Regions from separate parts of the Alkalihalobacillus sp. MEB130 genome, predicted to be linked through region 3. Evidence: riboswitches for the same ligand, from Rfam matches in the RefSeq annotation. Region 3 holds a riboswitch; each other region holds the start of a gene.

The links. Region 3 has a riboswitch for cyclic di-GMP ahead of N0O92_RS04635 (type II secretion system protein). Riboswitches for the same ligand answer to the same signal wherever they lie in the genome.
Region 1: linked by a shared signal. The riboswitch ahead of N0O92_RS16725 (methyl-accepting chemotaxis protein) and the one ahead of N0O92_RS04635 (type II secretion system protein) in region 3 are both predicted to bind cyclic di-GMP.
Region 2: linked by a shared signal. The riboswitch ahead of N0O92_RS00985 (HD-GYP domain-containing protein) and the one ahead of N0O92_RS04635 (type II secretion system protein) in region 3 are both predicted to bind cyclic di-GMP.
Region 4: linked by a shared signal. The riboswitch ahead of N0O92_RS17340 (hypothetical protein) and the one ahead of N0O92_RS04635 (type II secretion system protein) in region 3 are both predicted to bind cyclic di-GMP.

The regions. Positions count from the first base shown of each region.
Region 1 is NZ_JAOANA010000017.1:56,443-61,696, reverse strand. Features, by position in the region: gene N0O92_RS16740 (proline dehydrogenase family protein) at 1-45, shown strand, start outside; gene N0O92_RS16735 (biotin/lipoyl attachment domain-containing protein) at 114-365, shown strand; gene nhaC (Na+/H+ antiporter NhaC) at 489-1,853, opposite strand; cyclic di-GMP riboswitch class I at 2,284-2,366, shown strand; gene N0O92_RS16725 (methyl-accepting chemotaxis protein) at 2,538-3,440, shown strand; gene N0O92_RS16720 (SNF2 helicase associated domain-containing protein) at 3,616-5,254, shown strand, end outside.
Region 2 is NZ_JAOANA010000001.1:191,325-196,578, forward strand. Features, by position in the region: gene N0O92_RS00980 (methyl-accepting chemotaxis protein) at 1-835, opposite strand, end outside; gene N0O92_RS00985 (HD-GYP domain-containing protein) at 1,038-2,030, opposite strand; cyclic di-GMP riboswitch class I at 2,112-2,182, opposite strand; gene N0O92_RS00990 (LysM peptidoglycan-binding domain-containing protein) at 2,651-4,261, opposite strand; gene csrA (carbon storage regulator CsrA) at 4,379-4,606, opposite strand; gene fliW (flagellar assembly protein FliW) at 4,608-5,057, opposite strand; gene N0O92_RS01005 (hypothetical protein) at 5,195-5,254, opposite strand, start outside.
Region 3 is NZ_JAOANA010000003.1:219,580-224,833, reverse strand. Features, by position in the region: gene N0O92_RS04650 (hypothetical protein) at 1-905, opposite strand, end outside; gene N0O92_RS04645 (prepilin-type N-terminal cleavage/methylation domain-containing protein) at 902-1,357, opposite strand; gene N0O92_RS04640 (type IV pilus modification PilV family protein) at 1,357-1,794, opposite strand; gene N0O92_RS04635 (type II secretion system protein) at 1,955-2,179, opposite strand; cyclic di-GMP riboswitch class II at 2,293-2,375, opposite strand; gene N0O92_RS04630 (bifunctional folylpolyglutamate synthase/dihydrofolate synthase) at 2,630-3,946, opposite strand; gene N0O92_RS04625 (valine--tRNA ligase) at 4,082-5,254, opposite strand, start outside.
Region 4 is NZ_JAOANA010000018.1:89,903-95,156, forward strand. Features, by position in the region: gene N0O92_RS17335 (L,D-transpeptidase family protein) at 90-1,514, shown strand; cyclic di-GMP riboswitch class II at 1,852-1,935, shown strand; gene N0O92_RS17340 (hypothetical protein) at 2,042-3,058, shown strand; gene N0O92_RS17345 (phospholipase D-like domain-containing protein) at 3,640-4,689, shown strand; gene N0O92_RS17350 (phosphotransferase family protein) at 5,247-5,254, opposite strand, start outside.

The DNA of each region.
Region 1 (5,254 bases), on a different contig from region 3:
CCACAAAATGTGTCATTTGCTTTAAGAGGGTTACTTTCAAAATAGACAGGTAAATTGAGCGTTTATTGGTCGGAAGAAGAGGTTTTTATCAAATGAAAAAGGAGGATTTATTTGTGAATGCTTATTGTGCTATAGCAAGTATGTCTGCTGGAACGATTGACCGAGTATTTGTAAGTGAAGGGGACTATGTATATGAGTGGGAGCCTTTATTTCAACTGAAGACAAATGAGGGAGTATTGAAAAAGGTAGAGATGGGGGTTGGTGGAAAAATTATATCTTTACATGTGAAGCCGGGTGATCGAGTGATACATGATATGACGTTAGCGATATTACGAGAAGATGACCAACCGAGTGGCTGTGATTAATATGGGTACCTCGTTTGAATTTTTCATAGTTTCTTGATTAGTTCCTGACCCCGGTACAGGAAAGTCCTAAGGTTGGGGTCAGGAACTTTTTTACCAAATGGTAAAGCTGATTACATAACGTTTCTATTTATTCTTAGAGAAGCTTACTCCAGTAAAACCATACACAATCGTAATCAATGGACAAAGTAGACAGAATAATGCAAAGGGTAAGTAAGAAAGCACGGGTACTCCTAGAACGCTTGACATAAATACGCCACTTACGCCATAGGGAAGTAACGGATTGATGACTGTTCCACCTGACTCTAACACTTTTGAGAGGTGTTTACCCGAAAATCCCATTTCTTTATAACGTTTCTCAAATGCTTCTCCTGTTAAAATAATGGACATATATTGTTCACCAAGACTTGCGTTAATACCGATTCCTGTAAAAACGGTAGATAGAACGAGTCTTCCTGTTGTTTTTACTGCTCCTTGTATCGATTGAATTAAATTCTCAATCACTCCAAGAACAGACAATAAGCCTCCCATACTTAGTGTTAATAAAAGTAGAGATACAGCCCACATCATGCTTTGGATTCCGCCACGATCAAGAATGTTAGCTATTTCTTCATTTGCTGCACCTGACATATACCCATTTTGAATAAGGTTCATCCAATCTGCAATCATGATATCTCCTCGAAGAATGATAGAGGTGGCGATTCCTACTACAATACCAAGAATCATAGTTGGTATGGCTGATTTTTTCATAATGGCCATAACGATAATACAGACAGCTGGTAGTAGTGCAAAAGGATGAACGATAGCTGCTTCTTGTAAGGAAGTAAGCATTTCCTCCATACTTTCAGGATTGACTGTTGTATTTGTACGTCCAATGATAATAAATAAGATAAGTGAGATTGCAAAAGCAGGGATACCAACCCACAACATATGACGTATATGTTCAAATAAATCCGTTTTGGCAACAGATGATGCGAGATTGGTTGTATCGGATAATGGAGACAACTTATCGCCCACTAAAGAACCAGAAATAACCGCTCCTGCTACCATCGCCATAGGAATACCTAGAATCGTTCCTACAGCCATAAACGCAACACCGATGGTAGAGACCGTTGTAAAGGCGCTTCCTACTGATATACCCATAATCGCCGTTGCGATGAAGGCACTTGGTAAGAAATAATCAGTTGAAACAATTTGAAAACTATACGCTATCAACGTAGGAATCGTTCCCGATGCCATCCAGACGGCAATAAGGACCCCAATTAGCATGAAGATCATAATTGGTACGATACCTGATTTTACCCCTTTAATCATTCCCTCTTCCAAAGCAGGCCATGGTACACGTTTTAGTAGTCCATAGCCAATAATAAGGATAATTACTATGAAAATCGGTACATGCGGATGTGCAGCGAAGTGAATTAGCGAAACCCCGATCACACTTAAAATCATTCCAATAATAAGAAGAGCTTCCCATCCTCTTAATTTAATCATTTTCTTTCTTCCTTCCTAAGCCATACCTTTGAAACATAGTTTAAAAAGATACGAATACTTTCAAAATATAATAGATTTGTTCCTTAGCACAAGAACGCTTAAACGCTTTTAAGTGTTAAAGTAAACATACGTGTAACTATAAAGAGACTTTTAAGAGAAGTCAACTAGTAGATTTGAAACTGAGTAAGTAATACTTTTCAACTAATCGAGAAGATTTCGCCTCTTCAATTTTATCCATGCTTATAAGTTATACTTGCAAGCTCAGCCGTGGTCCAAAAAGATAAACACTGAGAGATACTACCTGAATTTGGATATTTTACAACGCTAATGGACTTTTCCCCCAAAATTTCTTTTTATGATATTATGGAAGTAAATAGTAAGAATAACGATTAGTTTCATCTAAATCGACTTTACTAGATGACAACAACTTAATAGAAAAAGGCAAAACTTTCGAAAGGGAGTGACGCAAAGCTACGGGCCTAACTCTTACGACATGGTCGCCGGGCTACCAAAGGAATAGATCGAAACCATTTGGCAAAACAGGTTTCTTTTTTTATGGACAGAAATGAGAAGGAAATGGCTAGTCTGTATACAACTTTTTCTTGTAAGAGATGAAGATTAACGTTTATGGAAGTCTATGTACGAATGAACAAATCATGAGCAAATAATAGAGGAGTTATAAGAATGAGCCATATTAGTGTACTATCAAAAATTGTGAATCAAGAAGCTGCATTAGAAGCACTCAATCGATCTTATGCGATGATTACGTTTAACTTGAATAAAGAGGTTCTTTGGGCAAACGAGAACTTTGCTAAAGGAATGGGATATGCAGCAGAAGAACTAATCGGATTGAGCCATAAACGTTTTTGTGTTCCGGAATTTGCCAACAGTAGCGAGTATGAGGAATTCTGGGGAAAATTAAAAAGTGGACAAAACTTCAATGAGAAAATTTTACGAGTCAAAAAAGGTGGTGAGCCGATTTGGCTACATGCTTCTTATTCGCCTGTGCTGAATGAAGAAGGAGTCGTCGTCGCTGTCTTAAAATTGGCTAGCGATATAACGGATCGAGAGCAAACGGTAAATGATCTCGTAGAAAAGCTACAGCATATTTCAGAAACCCTTCAAGAGAGCTCAAAAAAAGGGATCGAAACGATTATGAGTGTTTCTTCAAATACAGATGTTGTCACAAATGACTCAAATAAAAACATTGAAATTCTCGAAAACTTAAGTGATCAAATAAAGTTAGTTAAAGTCAGTTTAAAAAACATTCGTGACATATCTGCCCAGACGACCGTTTTATCTCTCAATGCCGGGATAGAAGCGGCAAGAGCAGGTGAACATGGCAGAGGATTTAATATAGTCGCTATTGAAGTGAAAAAGCTATCTGATCGAGTCAAATCAGTGGTAGAAGAGATTCATTGCAATATCGAAGCAATGACAACAGAAATCGAAAAAATCGGCAAGACCCAAACCAATATACAGAAAAACCAAATGCTGATCAACGAAGCCGTTGAAGAGTTTAACAACATGAAAGAAAATTCAAGCCGATTAAAAGAAGGAGCCGAAGCGTTTAAGGAAATTCTTTAGAGAGGAAAATCCTGGGAGTGGGTCAATTCAAGGTATTACCTACTTAAGTAAGCGAAAGAAAGCTCATAGAGATCATGATTCATCATAGCGTGATGCCATAAGCTTGACCTTTTTTGTTCATTCAAATTGTGATAGGGTTTAATTAACGACGAAATCAAAGAAGAGAGCGGAAGTCATGGAGATGAAACTAACTCACAAGATGATTAAAGAAATATGCGGTACGGTCTCCTATAAAAAAGGGGACTCTTTTTATCGTTCCAATAAAGTGACATTTCAAGAGTACAGCTTTGATTTCTGTAAGGCGACCGTTAGCGGGAAGGAAGACTTTCATGTCACCATTGAAAAAGGAGAAGCTGGGGACATTCAGATGACATGCAGTTGTCCTACCTTAGCCAATTTTCAAAAAAGCTGCCAACATATTGCGGCCGTTTTACTTTCGATTTATGATCTGCAACGTCAAGGAACATCTCCTTTACGTGTACAAGCCGAATTAGCTGCCTATGGTGAGTTAACAAAAGACTTTATCTCTCTTTTTCAAGAAAAAGTAACACAATCAAGTGGCCAGCAACGTTATTTTGAAAAAAGGGAAGTTCTGAATGTCAGGTTTACCATTAAACCTGTTTTGATCGGAAGAAATCAGCTCTTCCTTGGAATGGAAGTTGAGATCGGGAAGACCAAAGTACAAAACATACGAGAGTTTCTAGAAAATGTGAAACAAGGTAAACCTAGTGTAGGTATCTATGACCCGAGCATTCACTGTTTCTCCGAGGAAACAGATGCCGTTATACAACAGCTTATTAAGATTATTCATGATGAAAAAGCCTTTCTCGAAGCAATGCCTGCTGATACGAATCAGACATTACTGATTCCGCCATCCTCTAGGGAGGACCTTATCGCTTTATTCTCAAAAGCCCCATTCATTTCGCTTATGCATGATGGTCATGCATTTGAACGATTCAAACTGGTGGAAGGGGCACCTCCTATCCAGTTTACACTTAAAGAAACCGAGGGTCTCGATTATCAATTGGCAATCAAAGGGTTTGAGCGAATGAGTGTTTTACCACTTTATCGTTTGGTGTTGTGTGGAGGGGACGTGTTTTTGCTAGAGGAAAAAGATTGCGATCGATTATTTGAGTTAAAACAAATGCTATCGTCCCCAGATAAAAATATCGTTCCAATTCCACAGGGAAAAATTGAACTTTTTCTTACAGAAATTGTGCCTGGTCTGAAAAAAATTGGTGAGGTCCACCTTTCAAAAGTGGTGTCTCAGAAGTTGTTGAAAGCCCCACTTGTTGCCAAGCTCTACTTGGATCGTTTGAGAAATCGACTTCTTGCAGGACTGGAATTTCATTATGACAATATTCTGATTCAACCATTAGAAAGTCGAGACATTGCTAGAGGACCGATGGTGATTAGAGATGTGGAAAAAGAAGGGGAAATCTTGCAATTAATGGAGCAAAGCGGGTTTTCCAAAACAGATGGTGGTTATTTCATGCAAAATGAAATGCTTGAGTACGAATTTTTATACCATGTCGTTCCGAAGCTTAAACAACAAGTCCAAATTTATGCGACAACGGCTGTGCGAAACCGTATCTTTAAAAAGAATGCTTTTCCAAAAATAAGAGTGAAGGTCAATCAAAAAGATAGAACCAATTGGCTGGCATTTACATTCGAGATGAACGGGGTGGCAGACAAGGAGATTAAGGAGATTTTAGCGGCATTAGAGGAGAAGCGTAAATATTACCGCCTTCAAAATGGGTCGTTATTGTCGCTGGAGACAAGGGAAATGGAAGAAATTCAACATTTCTTGAATG
Region 2 (5,254 bases), on a different contig from region 3:
CTGCTGATAATTGTTCAGAAGAGGCTGCCACTTGCTCAGACGTTTCGATTACTTCCTTAATGAGCAATGATAAATTTTCTTTCATCGATTGATAGTTTTGAGCTAGCTGTCCAATTTCATCTTTAGAACGATCGTTTACGTTTGTTGTAAAGTCTCCGTTTCCAGCCATCGCTAGAGCTTGTCCAACGTTTGCCAACCGCTTTCTAATTTGATTTGCAAATAAAAGGACAACTACAACTGCAATTGCCACACCAATGACAAGTACGACGATAAGTCCCGTCAAAATTTTAGATATGGTCTCATCAATAAAGTGCTGAGACACTCCGACAAACCACATTCCGATTGTAGTACCACTAGCATCTTTAATAGGTTGATAAGCCGTCTGACTCATAACACCAGCTACATTCGCTTCCCCAAAGTAGTTATGTCCATTTTGCAAAACATGCTCGATGATCATATCTGACGCTTGTGTCCCAATCGCCCGCTGTCCATCTACTAATACGTTCGTAGTGACACGAGTATCATCTTGAAAAATTGTGACCGTCCCACCCGTCATTTCTGCGATATAATCGACCATCTCAAAATTATCATTGACTTGTGTCTCTCCTTTATAAAGGGAACCATCTTTGATTTCCCACTCTCCAGGATAGCGTTGGTCAATAGCCTTAAAAGACAAATACATATCTGAACGAGCTTTTTCAACCGCACTATCTTTTACCCCATCTGCGACTAGATGCTGTACGACGATTCCAATCACTATAGCAAAAATGAATAGAATCGTTAAAACTAACACGTTAATCTTTGTTGCCATTTTCATGTTATTAAACGTTTTCATGGTTGTCCCCCGAGTTAATTTAATGAATACTATCTTAATAGTCTTATAATCAATTCTACAATTTTCGACTTTTTTACACAATATACAACAATATTATACATTAGTTGTATTTACACTGTACATATAGGGAAAAAGTTAGTCATAAGGAAAAAGAGAAAGGTTGCTACTTCTTGTGTGTAAGCTCCCTTTCTCTTCTCATTAATCAATTCTTTTCTCTTATTATACTCTCCACAATTATAGTAGGCTGATCACTCAAGTTTATTTCTTTATTCACTTCTAGCAGACGAACAATCGGCCGATGTGGATTGGATTGAATTCTTGTTACAATGCCTTTTCCTTTGCTTCCTATATTCAACTGAACCTGAGTGCCTGGCGGGTAACTAATAATGGCTTGACTAAAAGCGAGAACAACTCGGTAACTATACGTCGTTTCAGATAACGCCATAATTTGTTCAATCGCTTCGTGTGGCAGGTATCCTTCTTTTGAGATCATATGATCATAATCATTTGCAACCGTGCATATTTGTGCAAATTCCAAAATTTGATTGTCCGAAAGCTTGCGCGGATATCCTTTTCCATCGAATGTTTCATGATGCTGATAAGCAATATGAGCTGACACCAAACTAATTTCACGGTTCGCTCTTATGATGTCAAACCCGACTTGCGGATGATCCTCTTTGTTTGTAGTCCTTGTTTTGCCAATGTCATGCAGCAAGCATCCTACTCCTAAATCATTAAGCTGGCTATATGTATAACGTAGCTTTTTCCCTATCTGCAAAGCAATTAACGTAACGTTCACCACATGCGCATATAAGGCTAGTCCTTGATCCACCGCCGTAGTCGGAATAAGCATAATCGCATTACGCTTTTTGACTTCTTCAATTAATTTTTTCACTGCTTGTTGAATGGGGATAAGTGGCAAAGACTGATTCGCTTTTGAAGCTTGATACGCTGTTTCTGTAACTGCTATGATATCCAACCAAGTTGGCATATCCATCATTTCTTCTAGTGAGATCCCATGTGATTTTGCGTCTTCTATAAATAAGTATTTGACACCAATCTCCACTAACTTCGCATGATACTTCGGATGGATGATCGTTCCTGCTCCTAGCAACACTCTTCGCTTTGAGTCAAAAATCGGCTTAGCTAGTTGCATAGTATGTTGATTGTATTCTTCGATGTGGATCATTCTCATAAGACAAGCTCCTTCTCTTTTATACCCTTTAAAAAAACTGATAGGCGAATACCTCAAAACAGATATACACCTATCAGTTTTTTCGGCAACCCGGCTACCATAGTCTTTTCCTTAGGCCCGTGGCTTTGCGTCCAAGTTTGCTAGTATCGTTTAAATGTTTTCTCTCTTAGTCTATTTTACACAATTCTACATATTTATCATAGATTATACAGAGAGATTTTACATTATTATATTTAACTGTCTCTATGACATGAGAGAATAAATGAGGGCCTTTATTAAAAAAGCCGCATTGGATTAAACCAATGCGGTACGTTTTTTCAACAGTATTATGAAGGACTTTCTCTTTAGGTTTCTGCCTTCAATTGTCCCTCATCAGCCTTATGAAGGACGTTTCCTTTTGGTTACTTCCTTGATTTGTCCTTCATCAACCTTATGAAGGACTTTTCCTTTACGATTCGCCTCTATTCGTCCTTCATCGGCTTGGTGAAGGACGTTCTACTTACGTTTCTCCCTTACTTTGTCCTTCATCAGCGCTTCACGAAGAACCGTCCCCCGGGTTTAAGGTTTCTGCCGCAGTTTATCCTTTATGACGCAAGCTAAAAGAACTCCTTCGTCCATCTCTACCTTCCAGCCGCTCTCCTCACTTGCGCCTGCATCGTATCCTGTATTAGTCCATCACTATGACGTTGGCTATTTAAAAAATGAATACAAAAATGGCCGTTGTAATTATTATCGCGAATCACCTGGTCTCCATGTGGCATTGAGTGCATCGCGGCCGCTAGTCGTCTTCCATCAACTTCAACGATAATTGCTCGAGGTGTCCAGTTAAAACTTCCTCCCCAAATTTCCCTAATGGTTTGCGTGTCTCTTGCCGTCAATGGCTCGCTATCAGCATGGTTACCACCCATAGTATGTCTCACTTGAAACGTTCTTCCTGTGTCAAAATCTGTAATGGTTGCAATTTTCCCTGTTGAATACACATATCTAGCCTCTGTCCACCAATCAAGCAGTTCTCCGTGACGAGCACTAACCACAGGTCTCACTGGGACATGAAAGACCGGAACCCTAATGGTTTGACCAACCCTTAACGTACTACGATCTGTCATATTATTAAAAGTTAACAACTCATTAAAAGGAACTCCATATTGCAGACTAAGTCCCCACATTGTATCCCCAGAACGTACTGTATGCGTCGTTTCGGTTCTTGTTACCGTTTGGTTTTGGGTAGGGGAAGAAGTACCTGATGTGCTTGGGATTGTTAACACTTGTCCAATATGAATCATATCTGAAGGTAAATGGTTGGCTTCTCGCAAAGCCTGTACCGTCGTTTGAAATCGATTCGCGATTGCGAAAAGACTATCTCCAGCTACAACCGTATAAGTAGTTGGGTTACTTGACGGTGGTGTATTAGCCGTTGGAGTGGTAGCAGAGCCACTAATCGTTAACACTTGTCCAACAAAAATTAGATCTGATGATAAATGGTTGGCTTGGCGCAGGGCTGCTACTGTCGTATTAAACCGGCTAGCAATTCTTGATAATGTGTCTCCAGCTACAACTGTGTACGAAGTAGTTTGAACCGATTGTGCTCTTTGTGACAGTCCAACAGTATTTGCTCGTGCATCTCGTTCGACTGTCATTCCTAAGCTATCCCCTAAAAATCTAACCGGAATCATCGTTCGACTATTTAATATAATGGAATTTGTCATCGGTACGGATCTGCCATTTACTTGAGCTGTATTGGAACCAACGACGAAAGATATCGTTGTTCCATTGATTTCAATACCGGTTGTATTCGTTCTTGTATCTCTCCATATCCCCCCACCAAGTGTTTCTGTGATTTCCCGCAATGGAACGTAAATGGTTTTATTCATTAAAATAGGAGGCTGTTGTAATCGTGTGATTTGCTGACCATTTATAAATAAAGTTGGAAAACTTTCAATTTGGCTTGAAGCAATGGTAGCTTGAGACGTTGAAGCTTTCACATTATCATTTAGATCAGAAAGCAAAAACGTGACAATAATAAAAGACCCTACGACTACTTTAACCGTCTTCACTCTAAACAAAGCATGTGCTGAAACATAGCGCTCTGCTTCCGTCTGTAATTCGGAATAGTGTTGTTCGTTTCTTTGGCCAAGCTCTTTGGCAAACTCCGTAGAAGACGAGGCTACATAGAGGTAGGCAACAAGTTCTCCGTTTTCCTCTTTTAATTGGTGATGTTCAAACAAGGACAATATAAACACCTCTTTTTTAGCTAGTTCAACTTGTAGAGTCTCCTTTTCGTTTCAATTTATGAAATAAAAAAAACTAGCTACACCGAAAAAACGGAGTACCTAGTTATATTACACATTTTATTTTTTAGTCTGAACAAATCCTTTTAAAACATCAACAGATACGGTTTTCGCTGCCGCACTGTTTTCTTCTTGTATCGCCAAATACACTTCTTTACGGTGAATCTCAACATGTTTCGGTGCGTCAATCCCAATCTTGACTTGGTCTCCTTCAATTGAGATAATCTTTAGTTCAATGTCGTCACCGATTTGTATGGCTTCTTGTATCTTTCTAGAGAGAACTAGCATCTTACTTCTCCCCCTTTGTGGTCACCGTTTCTTTAAAAATCGCATGCTTTGTTTCATACGGGCTGTTGCTCATTAATAATTGCTTTCCTTTTTGCTTATTGGCATTAATAATAACAGGTGCTTGTAAGTTGGCTGTCGTGTCATTGAATGGCTCTTTTACCGTAAGCATGACAAAAGTAGCAACATCTTCAGGTTTTTCAATCTCTAGCGCCTCAATCGTCGAATCAGGTAATTTCACTTCATAGCCAGGCACAAATTCAAATGGATTAATAACGATAAAAGCTACCTCTGGTGTTTTTGTTGATTGAAGCACCAAAAACGGCGTCCCTTCTTCTAATGGCAGAAGAACAAAAGAAGTTTCCGTTTCAAATGCTGGAATGCCTTTTTCAAACATTAACACTGTTTTTTCATCTACTTCTATATGCCCTTGATATTTCGTCTCTAGTTTCATGTTCCACTCACCTTATCCATCTAGACTATACTGTTTTTATTGTATCATAACGATATCACGAAACCCAAAATGACCCCTTTTTCTCTTCAAACAAAAACAATCCCCACAAACAGAAACTCTTCGTGGGGAAATAAACATTATAAGCTTTTCAAATGGGCAATATCTCGTTTGTTCTGTTGGGTTTCTTGAAATAGGAG
Region 3 (5,254 bases):
ACTCTTGGATTTCCTGCAAGAGAGAAATCTTCCGCAATGAGAATACCATCAATAATTAACGTATCTTCATTATTCCCAACCCCACCGTACTCTACTTTTTTTGCAAAAACAATGGAATTAGATGGAACTCGCACGGTACCAGTACTGTTTCCTGTTCCCCCAATGCTAATCGGATAATGTCTACCTTGTGAAAACGTATGAGAACTTGAGATTTTTAAATTCTGATTATAATTCCATGCATTTGTCGGGGTATAATTTAAATACTGTAAAATTTCATCTAATTTAATGGTTGATAGTACTTTATTGTTCTCAAAAACATTTAACTCATCGTGTGTATGCCGACTATTTTGCCCATACTCGAAACTTGACGTATATCGAATAGGCCCGCTTAAAAATTGACCTGACTGTTCAATTATGGGCCTTTGTTCTTTCTTTACCGTTACTGTGAGCTCTCGTGCTACAATAGATGGCCCATCCGCATAATTCGCTTTTAAAGTTGCTTTATATGTTTCAGAGTCTATTTCTATTTTCGTTATATCAACTTTAACGGTCCTCTCACCTATCACCTTTGAAGAAGGAATGACTCCGTCTTGCAAGTAAAAATAGGGACCTACCTGCTGAATTTGAATTTCATTTCCTGCCCCATCTTTTACGACGTTTCCATTTCCATCAAGCAAATCTACATGATTTCCTCGGTATGACTCCATCTCATGAAGGACAAGTCTGAGCGCCCCTTCTGCTCTGTAAAACTCTTCTTGCGTTTCTACATTGGTTTCTATTGAATTTTTGCTATGTACCGTCACCTTCACGAGCATGGGAGCGGCAATTGAAAAAAGGACAATCACAACTAAAACGGTAACGAGAGCGCCCCCATATTGAGAAGATAAAAGAGTTTTCATATTCATTCGCTCACCTCATTTACAAACCTCGAATAGTGAATCGTCGACTCTAGCACGATCGAAGCGCGAGGTTTTGTAATTTCGAGCTTAACTTGGGTACTTGAATCAGATTCCGTTACTATAAACGTTTCAATCGATTGTGATAACACGCGGCCGTTTGCCCCAGGAAGCCTCATGTTTCCAAGAGTACCTTCCTTTTCATAAATCAACCAAACCGTCTCGTTTTTGACTAGTTTCATATTCGAATCCGATTCCCCAACCCATCTAGCATCGTCTCGCATTTTCTCTGTCATATATTCCATAATGCGCCTTGCTTCTATTTGCACTTCATTTTCTGCAATCACTTGTCTCTGGCCATCCATCGTATAGGAAATTAAGGAATAAGCAACTGGGAGAAACAACCCTAAAATCACAATAACAACCAACACTTCTACTAGCGTAAATCCTCTTTGATTCATCACGGCGTTCTCACCACCGTTACCAGTTCAATTTCGTTTTCACGAGCAACCTCGTTTGAACCGTTAGATACCGTTGTTTCATTTAATACTTTGACCGTCACTTCATGAAACGGACCTTCATAATCAGTAACACGAACGATGACAACGACTTCGTCATGCACGGCAGAGTTACTATAAAGGTTAGTAAGAAGCGTGTATCCACTACACTGACCTTCCATATTACTCCAACAATACTGTCCGATCCCAAGTGTTGGGGTTTGATGAACCACTTTTTCCATTACTTCTTGGGCAACATACGCTATATTCGTTTCTTTCCCCTGACTTTGCGAAACCGTAAGAGTGCTCACCATGAGAGTAACAAGAGGTACAACAATGATACCTGCAATAACAATGGCGACTAGCAACTCAATCAATGTCATACCTTTCTCGTTGTTCATGGTGTGTCCTCCTGTATATTTCTTAGATCAGTTCTTGCAACTATAGAAGAACAATAGTTTTATACTATGTATAAAACAATTTTTATTTTTATAAATAATAGAAAACTATTGTTTGAAAAAAGATGCCGCCACAAAAGGTGGCAGCACATCAAAACTAATCTTATTCCCCATCATTATCAAAATAGCCTTCTATTTGATTTAGGTCATCACCGATATGTTCTTCTATTATATCGAGTTGTTCATCAGACCTATCAATCCAACTAATTACGTTAGGTATTAAAATTGCAGCAAGTAGACCTAAAATCACAATAACAACTAATACCTCAATTAACGTAAAACCGCGTTGATTGTTCAATCCAAGTCGTTTCGTTAAAGCTTTCATCATTCGATGTTCCTCCCTGTTTTACGGAAATATATATCTTTAAGAGTGAAGCTCTTAAATACAAAAGTAGAATGCTAGTTATACCATAAAAAAAGGCCCAAACAAACCAAAGTAATGGTTGTAAAGGCCGGTTGCACCACTCGCTCCGTACGACTTAGGTGCCCAGTTACAAGTCGTATTTCATAGCTCCTTAAATATCATTTGTAGTTATTAAGAACTGGTTAAAATATACCATAATGTGTTTATTTATAGCAATAAAATCTTTTCGGTAAGAATAACCAGATAAATACAGTACATAAGACCCGGTTATTATCTAACTGTATTCATCTTACCAGGTTCATAAATTTTTTCAACATATTTCTATCTTTTTTGCAAGTTGTTTTGGTTTCCGTTATATTGCGCTCTATATATAAATAAATAGACAATCCACAGGAACATTCCTTACAAAAACCATCATATCTTCTCATACATAAATGCAGACTGATGCCACTTCTCCCTAACAGATGAGATAAAATATAATGAACCGGCTACAACTAACATTTCATCCTCACGTAGCGATCGTACTTCTTCTGTTAACGCTAGTTCCCAATCATCATTGTATTTCTTTTGTAATACTTGAGCTTGTTCAAATAGGGTTTGGCTCTCAGCTGCTCGAAAGAACTCAAAGCTAGTAAATGTGAAAGTAGCGTTCATCTTTTCAAAAGGCTTTAATAATACACTCATATCCTTTTCTTTCGTAGCCGCTAGTAAGAATCGGTAAGACTTTTCTGGATAATGCAGTTCAAGTGTTTTGGATAAGGATTCGAATCCTTCTTTATTATGAGCTCCATCAAGAATAATGAGAGGATTGTCACTAATTTGTTCAAACCTACCTGTCCACGTTGTGGCATGCATTCCAGAATAAAAGGCTTCTTCACTTACATAAAAGTCTGCATGGTTCGCGAGTAACTCAATTGCTTTAAACGCAACAGCCGCATTTTGTCTTTGATGCGGACCTGGCATTTGAATCCTTACATCATTGTACTTAGTCGATACGCTTTCTAATGTAAAAACTTGAACTCTTCCATCAACAACAGACAAACGTTCTGAAAAATCCGTTCCTAACTGGTAAAAGGAAGAATGACTTTTGTTAGCTGTATCCTCTATTAGTTGCTGCGCCACTTTTTGGGAAACACCTGAAACAATTGGCACGTTCTCTTTAATAATGCCAGCTTTTTCAGACGTAATTTCCTCCAACGTGTCCCCTAAAATGTGCATATGATCAAACCCAATCGAAGTAATAACCGATACAAGAGGTGTGATGACATTCGTCGAGTCAAAACGACCGCCTAATCCAACTTCGACTAAAGCAATGTCTGGCTTAGCGACGTTTGCAAAGTAATCAAACATGATGGTTGTAATGACTTCAAATTCAGTTGGGCTTCCTAGTTCGGTTTGTGCTAGTTCCTCTACAAGAGGTCGAACACGATTCGCCCCAGCGACAAGAGCCTCTTCTTCAATTGGTTTCCCATTAATCGAAATTCGCTCTTCAAAACACTCAATAAACGGAGATGTAAATGTTCCCACTTTATATCCAGCCGCTTCTAGCACATGCCTCATAAAGCTGACCGTTGAACCTTTTCCATTTGTTCCACCGATATGAACGGTTTTTAGCTTTAATTCAGGATTATCTAAACGCTCCAGCATCCATTCCATTCGTTTTAAACCAGGTTTTATTCCAAATGGCAACAAGCTATGTATCCATGCAATGGCTTCTTCTCCTGTTTTCATCGCTTCATCCCTCCAGTCTCTAACGTTCCGCTCTCTCTTTTCCTTGTTTCATAATAACGTAGAATGTTGTCGATTTAAAGTAGCACATTCAATCATATAAAAAAAAGAAAGTCCAAAATTGGACTTTCCTTCCTTCTATGCCTTAAGCTCTGCAATTCTAGCTTGAACCGTTTCGCGTTTCTCTATATAGTCTGCTTGTTTCGCTTTTTCTTCTTCTATGACTTTCTCTGGTGCTTTCGCGATAAAACCTTGATTTCCTAGTTTCTTTTCAACTCGCTCTACTTCTTTATTTAGCTTTTCAAGTTCTTTTTCTAGTCGAGCAATTTCTGCATCTAAATCTAGCAATCCTGCTAGTGGCAAGAATAATTCAACACCACTTAATACCTGTGACATCGATTTTTCAGGAGCTTTTACACCTGTGCCAATTTCAAGTTTGCTTGGGTTACAGAATTTTTCAATATAGCTTTGACCTCGAGTTAATTTCCCAAGAACATGATCGTCTTTCGCATGAACGAGCAATTCAATTTGCTTGCTCATTGGAACATTTAGTTCTGCTCTTGTATTTCGAACAGAGCGGATAATTTCTTTTAAAAGCTCCATATCTTCGACAGCGTCTGTAAAGATGTACTCTTCTTTTTTCTCTGGCCAAGGTGCAATGGTAATTGATTCGCCTTTATGCGGCAAATGTTGCCAAATTTCCTCGGTAATAAATGGCATCATCGGATGAAGGAGTCGCATTGTCTGATCTAATACATAAGCTAGAACAGATCTTGTCGTTTTCTTCGCTTCTTCGTCTTCTCCGTATAATGGCAACTTTGCCATTTCAATGTACCAATCACAGAAGTCATCCCAGATAAAGTTATATAAAAGACGTCCAACTTCACCAAATTCATACGCATCAATTAGACGTGTTACATCAGCGATTGTTTCTTGTAAACGAGTAAGAATCCATTTATCAGCAATCGTCTTTTCACCACTTAAATCAATTTCCTCATACTTTAAGCCTTCCATGTTCATTAGAGCGAAACGAGAGGCGTTCCAAATCTTATTTCCAAAGTTCCACGTTGATTCGACTTTTTCCCAGTAGAATCGCAAGTCATTTCCCGGGGAACTACCGGTAGATAAGAAGAATCGTAATGAATCGGCACCGTATTTGTCGATAACATCCATTGGGTCTACCCCGTTCCCAAGTGATTTACTCATCTTACGGCCTTCTGAGTCACGAACAAGACCGTGAATAAGTACATCATCAAATGGACGTTTGCCTGTAAATTCAAGTCCTTGAAAGATCATACGAGATACCCAGAA
Region 4 (5,254 bases), on a different contig from region 3:
GCGACAAAATTCATTCTTTCCATCTAGTAAAATTGGAGTAAAGGCTTTTAGTTTAAAGTCTAATTATGTTAGGTTTGGGGGAATATTGTATGAGTGATCCCGTAGAAAAACCAGTTGAAGAGTATAACCCTTCACAGAAAACTCAATGGTTTAAAAATTGGAAGTATATTATAGCAATAACGATCTTTCTGATTGGGCTTATTATTTTGACACTAAGCTTTTATCAGAGAACCCACTTTAATGCAAATGTCACCATTAACGGCATTGAAGTAGGTGGGCTGACAGCTGATCAAACTCTAGAAAAGTTGCAATCCTCTCTTTTAAACAACCATATCTATATCGAAGACCAACTAATTTTAGCAGGAACAGAAACTCCGATGAACTTTTCAGAAATGGACTTGTCAGAAATTAAAGAAATGGTAAAAGATCAATGGACACTTTTCCCTTCATCTGAAGCAAAAGCCTATTACTTACATCCAAGTAACATGGATTCATATCGCAGCGAAGATCTGAGAAATGAGCTAGAACTAGCACTCACTTCCTTAAATGAAAATTTAGAGGAACCAATAGATGCTAAGGCGCACATAGAAAATGGCGAAATTATGATTTCTGAAAGCATGAGTGGTGAACAATATGATGTTCACGGCATTTTGGAGGAATTTGACAAGCATGAGTATACTAGTGAAGTTTTCCTAAATTCACTGTTCCTACATCCCATCAAAGAAGACAGTCAAGTTGTACAAAGCCAAGTAGAAAAACTGCAAGAATTACTTTCACACACCGTTGAGTATCAGTTACAAGATCAAGTCTTTTCATTACAGGCTAAAGAACTTATTGTAAATGCCTCTTTGTCAGAAGAAATGGATGTATTGATTCATTCAGATACGATTCTTGAAAAAATTTCTGAGATTAATGACTCTCACTCAACCTTAGGCAAAGACTTCTCTTTTAAAACACACTCAGGTCAAGATATTTCGGTTAAAGGAGAAGGGTATGGTTGGGCACTTAATATTGAAAGAGAAACAACCGCGATCCAAGAAGCTTTTCAAACTGGAGAAGGATTTGTTTCTGCTTCTAATATTTATGGGAATGGCTGGGATGGAGAAGGCTACGGCTATGAAACAACTTCAAACTATGGCATCGGTACGACTTATGCTGAAGTATCCATTGCCGAACAACGGATGTGGATTTACAAAGAAGGACAATTAGTCTTAACTACCAATGTCGTTACTGGTAACCGAAGTACACAACAAGATACATTAAAAGGGGTATGGTACATTCTCTTTAAACGGACACCCTACACACTCACAGGTGATGATTACGCCATTGATGTAGATTATTGGGCACCCTTTACAAACAGCGGTCAAGGATTCCACGACGCAAGCTGGCGAAGCAACTGGTCAAGCAATGCGTACCACAATGCAGGATCAAATGGCTGCGTTAACGTTCCACCTGATGTAATGAAAAAGGTATATAACTATCTGAGTGCCTACGATCCAGTTGTTATTTATTAGATAGTAGAAAACAGGAAATCGTTGTGATTTCCTGTTTTTTTGTTTCGATCCCATTTTTTAACTTAATATACTTTCTATGTTGAAGGTGAATTACTTTCCATAGGCTTTATTTGCATATTATCAGAGACCTTCAATTTACTTATACTTTGTTTAAATGAGCTTTTCGGTTCTTTTTATCTACTACAAGGTCGAGACTTTATACTTAGCAATATCGAAAAATTTGTTGCTATTTGTCGATTGAAATAAATTCCTTTTTCTTTTCCCTGAACCTATAATAAATCTGTAGGTAATTATACACAGGTAATTAACGTGGCCACGAAACTTATCCATGTATAGGACTTTTTAGGTAAGCTATGATATATAATCTCTATTTGGACACTTTGATTATATGGAGCTAGTAGTGTAACCGGACCTCTATCTAGGGGTGCTATGAAAGATAGCCTTTATATGGACACTTGGGCTATTTGGAGCTAGTAGTGTAACCGACCCTCTTATTTAAACATTTTATTTAAGAGGAGAAATGAGAAATGAACAAACAAAAAATCGGAACAATAATTTTAACTAGTTCTTTAGTTTTAGGAATGAGCACTGGAGTAATGGCAAAAGGACCATCCAAAACACCAGCATCCGTCTCGAATCCTGTAGTCCAAGAAGACGGAAGAAATACAAATGGACTAGAAACAGCTCAAATTACCTTTTCTCCTATTACTGGATACTTTGGTACATCAAAAATAGTCTTTGGTGAAGTGATCATTGATGGGGCTCGCGATGATTTAGCTAATCTGTTTATCACAGTAGGTGGAAAAGAGATTACTAACGTATGGGCTATTCCGGGTCAAACCAATACTTATGGATTCTCAACTTCTGTTTCATTAGATAGCCATTCTTTGACAAATGTTGAAGTAAAAGCCGAAACTAAGTTTCATAATGGACAAAAGGCTGGACTAGTTCATAGTAACAACAGTTCAACAGTTGATGTTGATGTTTGGGCTACAATTACTAAATACTCCGTAGATTATGGTTCAGAAAGCCCTAACTTCGTTTGGGATGCAGAAACTGGAACGTATGAACTATCATTTGATATTGTAAAAGCGTTGAGTAATGGCGAGACAGAGAAGGAAGAAATTACTTTAACAGGCTTGATACCTAATAGTACATTGAATTACACTTCTGATGAACTAAGTGATGAAAACTTCTTTGGTGAGTCTGTTACATTAATTAACTCTATCTCCGTTCCTGCTGCACCATCTGCACCTGTAGCTGAAAATGTAGTTGTAACAAGTATAAGCGATCTCACTCTTGCTCTAGAGGCTCAAGGACAAAATCAATTTAAAGTGATTGCAACTTATACACTAAATTATTCTGATGGTACATCTAAGAAAGTTGTTTCTACAACTTTAGACGGTGGAAACATCGCAAACCCAACAACCCAAAACCAAAATTCATCTACTAGAGAATATACTATTGGTGGGATTGTATATGAAGTGACTGTCACTTACGATTCAGTTACTAAAACGAACATTGTTAATGGAATAAAAAAGTAATTTAATACAAAAAAGTTGATCTGTTCATCTAAATAACAGGTCAGCTTTTTTATTTTTTGTATACACTTTATGATTTTTGATTTCAACTGTTCTTTCATCTAAATACAAAAAGTCTCTAAGCTTAAACATGAGAACGCCCCCTAATGTCAATTCACTTTTACATATTATAACATTTCATGGAATTAAGGGATTACTTTGGTATAGGTTGACTCAATAAATAATAATGAAGGTGTACATCTTCTGAATTGTAAATACCTATTTACAAACCATGGGTTTTCTCTAGTTGCATTTCCTCAACTGGGATTGCTCGCTAATATTTATAGTATGTGATAAAATTTTTCATAGTTTTTTAAGAATGTACCTTTGAAGTGACATCTCCATGTCGAAAATATACTCAGTTGCTGTTGCTTTTGGATTACCTATATCGTGAAACATGGAAATAAATGTAACATTATAATAGCCGAAACTAACAATAAACCATTATAATTAATTTAAGCAATATCACTCCCTAAAATGGATGTAAAGGTAGGTTAGAAATATTTATGATACTTAGGATTCCTATAAGAGAAGCAGAGTTTGTTATGGCGCAAGGTGAACTAACATATCAAGAAGTTCTAGATGATTTTATTAATACCGACTATGTGTTCATTCTTACTTATAATATCTCTGCGAGAAAAACTAATTTAATCAATACTTTAGAAACATTACCTTCAACGACCACTGTAGATATTATTACAAATATACCTAATAGGTTTGAAACGTATTATGGTAACGCTAGAAATAGAGCTAGAGAAGTTATAAATGTATATCTGAATAAGCTGGATCCTGAAAATTTTGATTCTATATTCAGTACTCATTTCAATTTTAAAAATCATGCCAAGATTATTATGACTAATAATATAGTATTTATTGGTTCGTCTAACTTCTCGGATGAATCAGCAAATAACATTGAATGCGGAATTATTTCTCGTGATACCGACTTTATTTGTACCCTTAAAAATTCTATAGTTCCACGCTTAAAAGACAACTCTGAAGAATATTATTCTAACGACTCTATAAATAAACTAAGAATCGAGTACAAGTTTAATTACTATTTATTATCCAGTATAATTGAAGAGGTCCGAATGTCATGCCATAGTGTTTATGACGAACGAGGGATATACCATGAATTTCTGGATTTAATGAATAGTTATCACTTCGCTGAAAACCTTGATAAGCTAACATCAACAATGGATGACTTTGAAAGTATTTGTTATAGAATAATGCATCAACTTGAAGAATTAGGAATTGAAACTGAGGACATTAATCAAATTGTTGAGGATCTTAGAACGGAAGAAATCTGCTTAATGTATTCTACTGATACAAGTATTGATGAATTCTTATCGTTTAATAATCAGGAGTATGCGATGGAATATATTAATGAGAATGAACATTCTGCTGACTTCGATGATGTAGATGAATTCCGTGCTTCAGCTTCTCAAATAGCTCATGAAAAAGAAAGCGAACTGGCAGAATTAGCAGAGACTGATGTCAAAAAATTATTGGAAGAATTAGATGAACTAAAAGATAAAGCGGAAAACTTATTATCTTTATTCCTGCAAAACATAAATGAAAATATTGATAATACTTAATACATCTAGCACAACTTTCTCAGTTGTGTTTTTCTAATGTTATGCAAAAGTACATTACTTTTGATCTGCCAAAGCTTGAGCTTTTTTCGGGTCTTCCTTTGCCATAGTTAATTTTAAATATCCTAAAATAAGTGGAAACTGCTTCTCCAACAATCGCCAGATTTGAAATTAAATCAAATGAAGTAAAAAAAGCAGTTAAACAATTAGAATTTTTACTAAGTGAAAACAATAGGATATTTTTAGAATGTGATCCGGACAGTATACGTGCCAATGATGCATTATCACCTACAGCAAATATTTGGAGAGAAAAATGTAGGAATATATTAATCCATAAGTATAAACAAAAGGGCTATCTTTAATAAGAAAGCCCTCTATTGTAAAACCTCATCTACTCGTGGTACGGTTCGGTTCAGGGCAATTCTGTAGTAAAGAAGCGTCGATATTTGTTTGCAGTAAAATTAAAGGAGGGAGAGCTCACTGATATTCGTTAGGACACTCCCCCATTCTAGCGGCACTAATTACATGTAGGTAATCTTGTATCATGTCTCTGGTGATGTTCATTTCA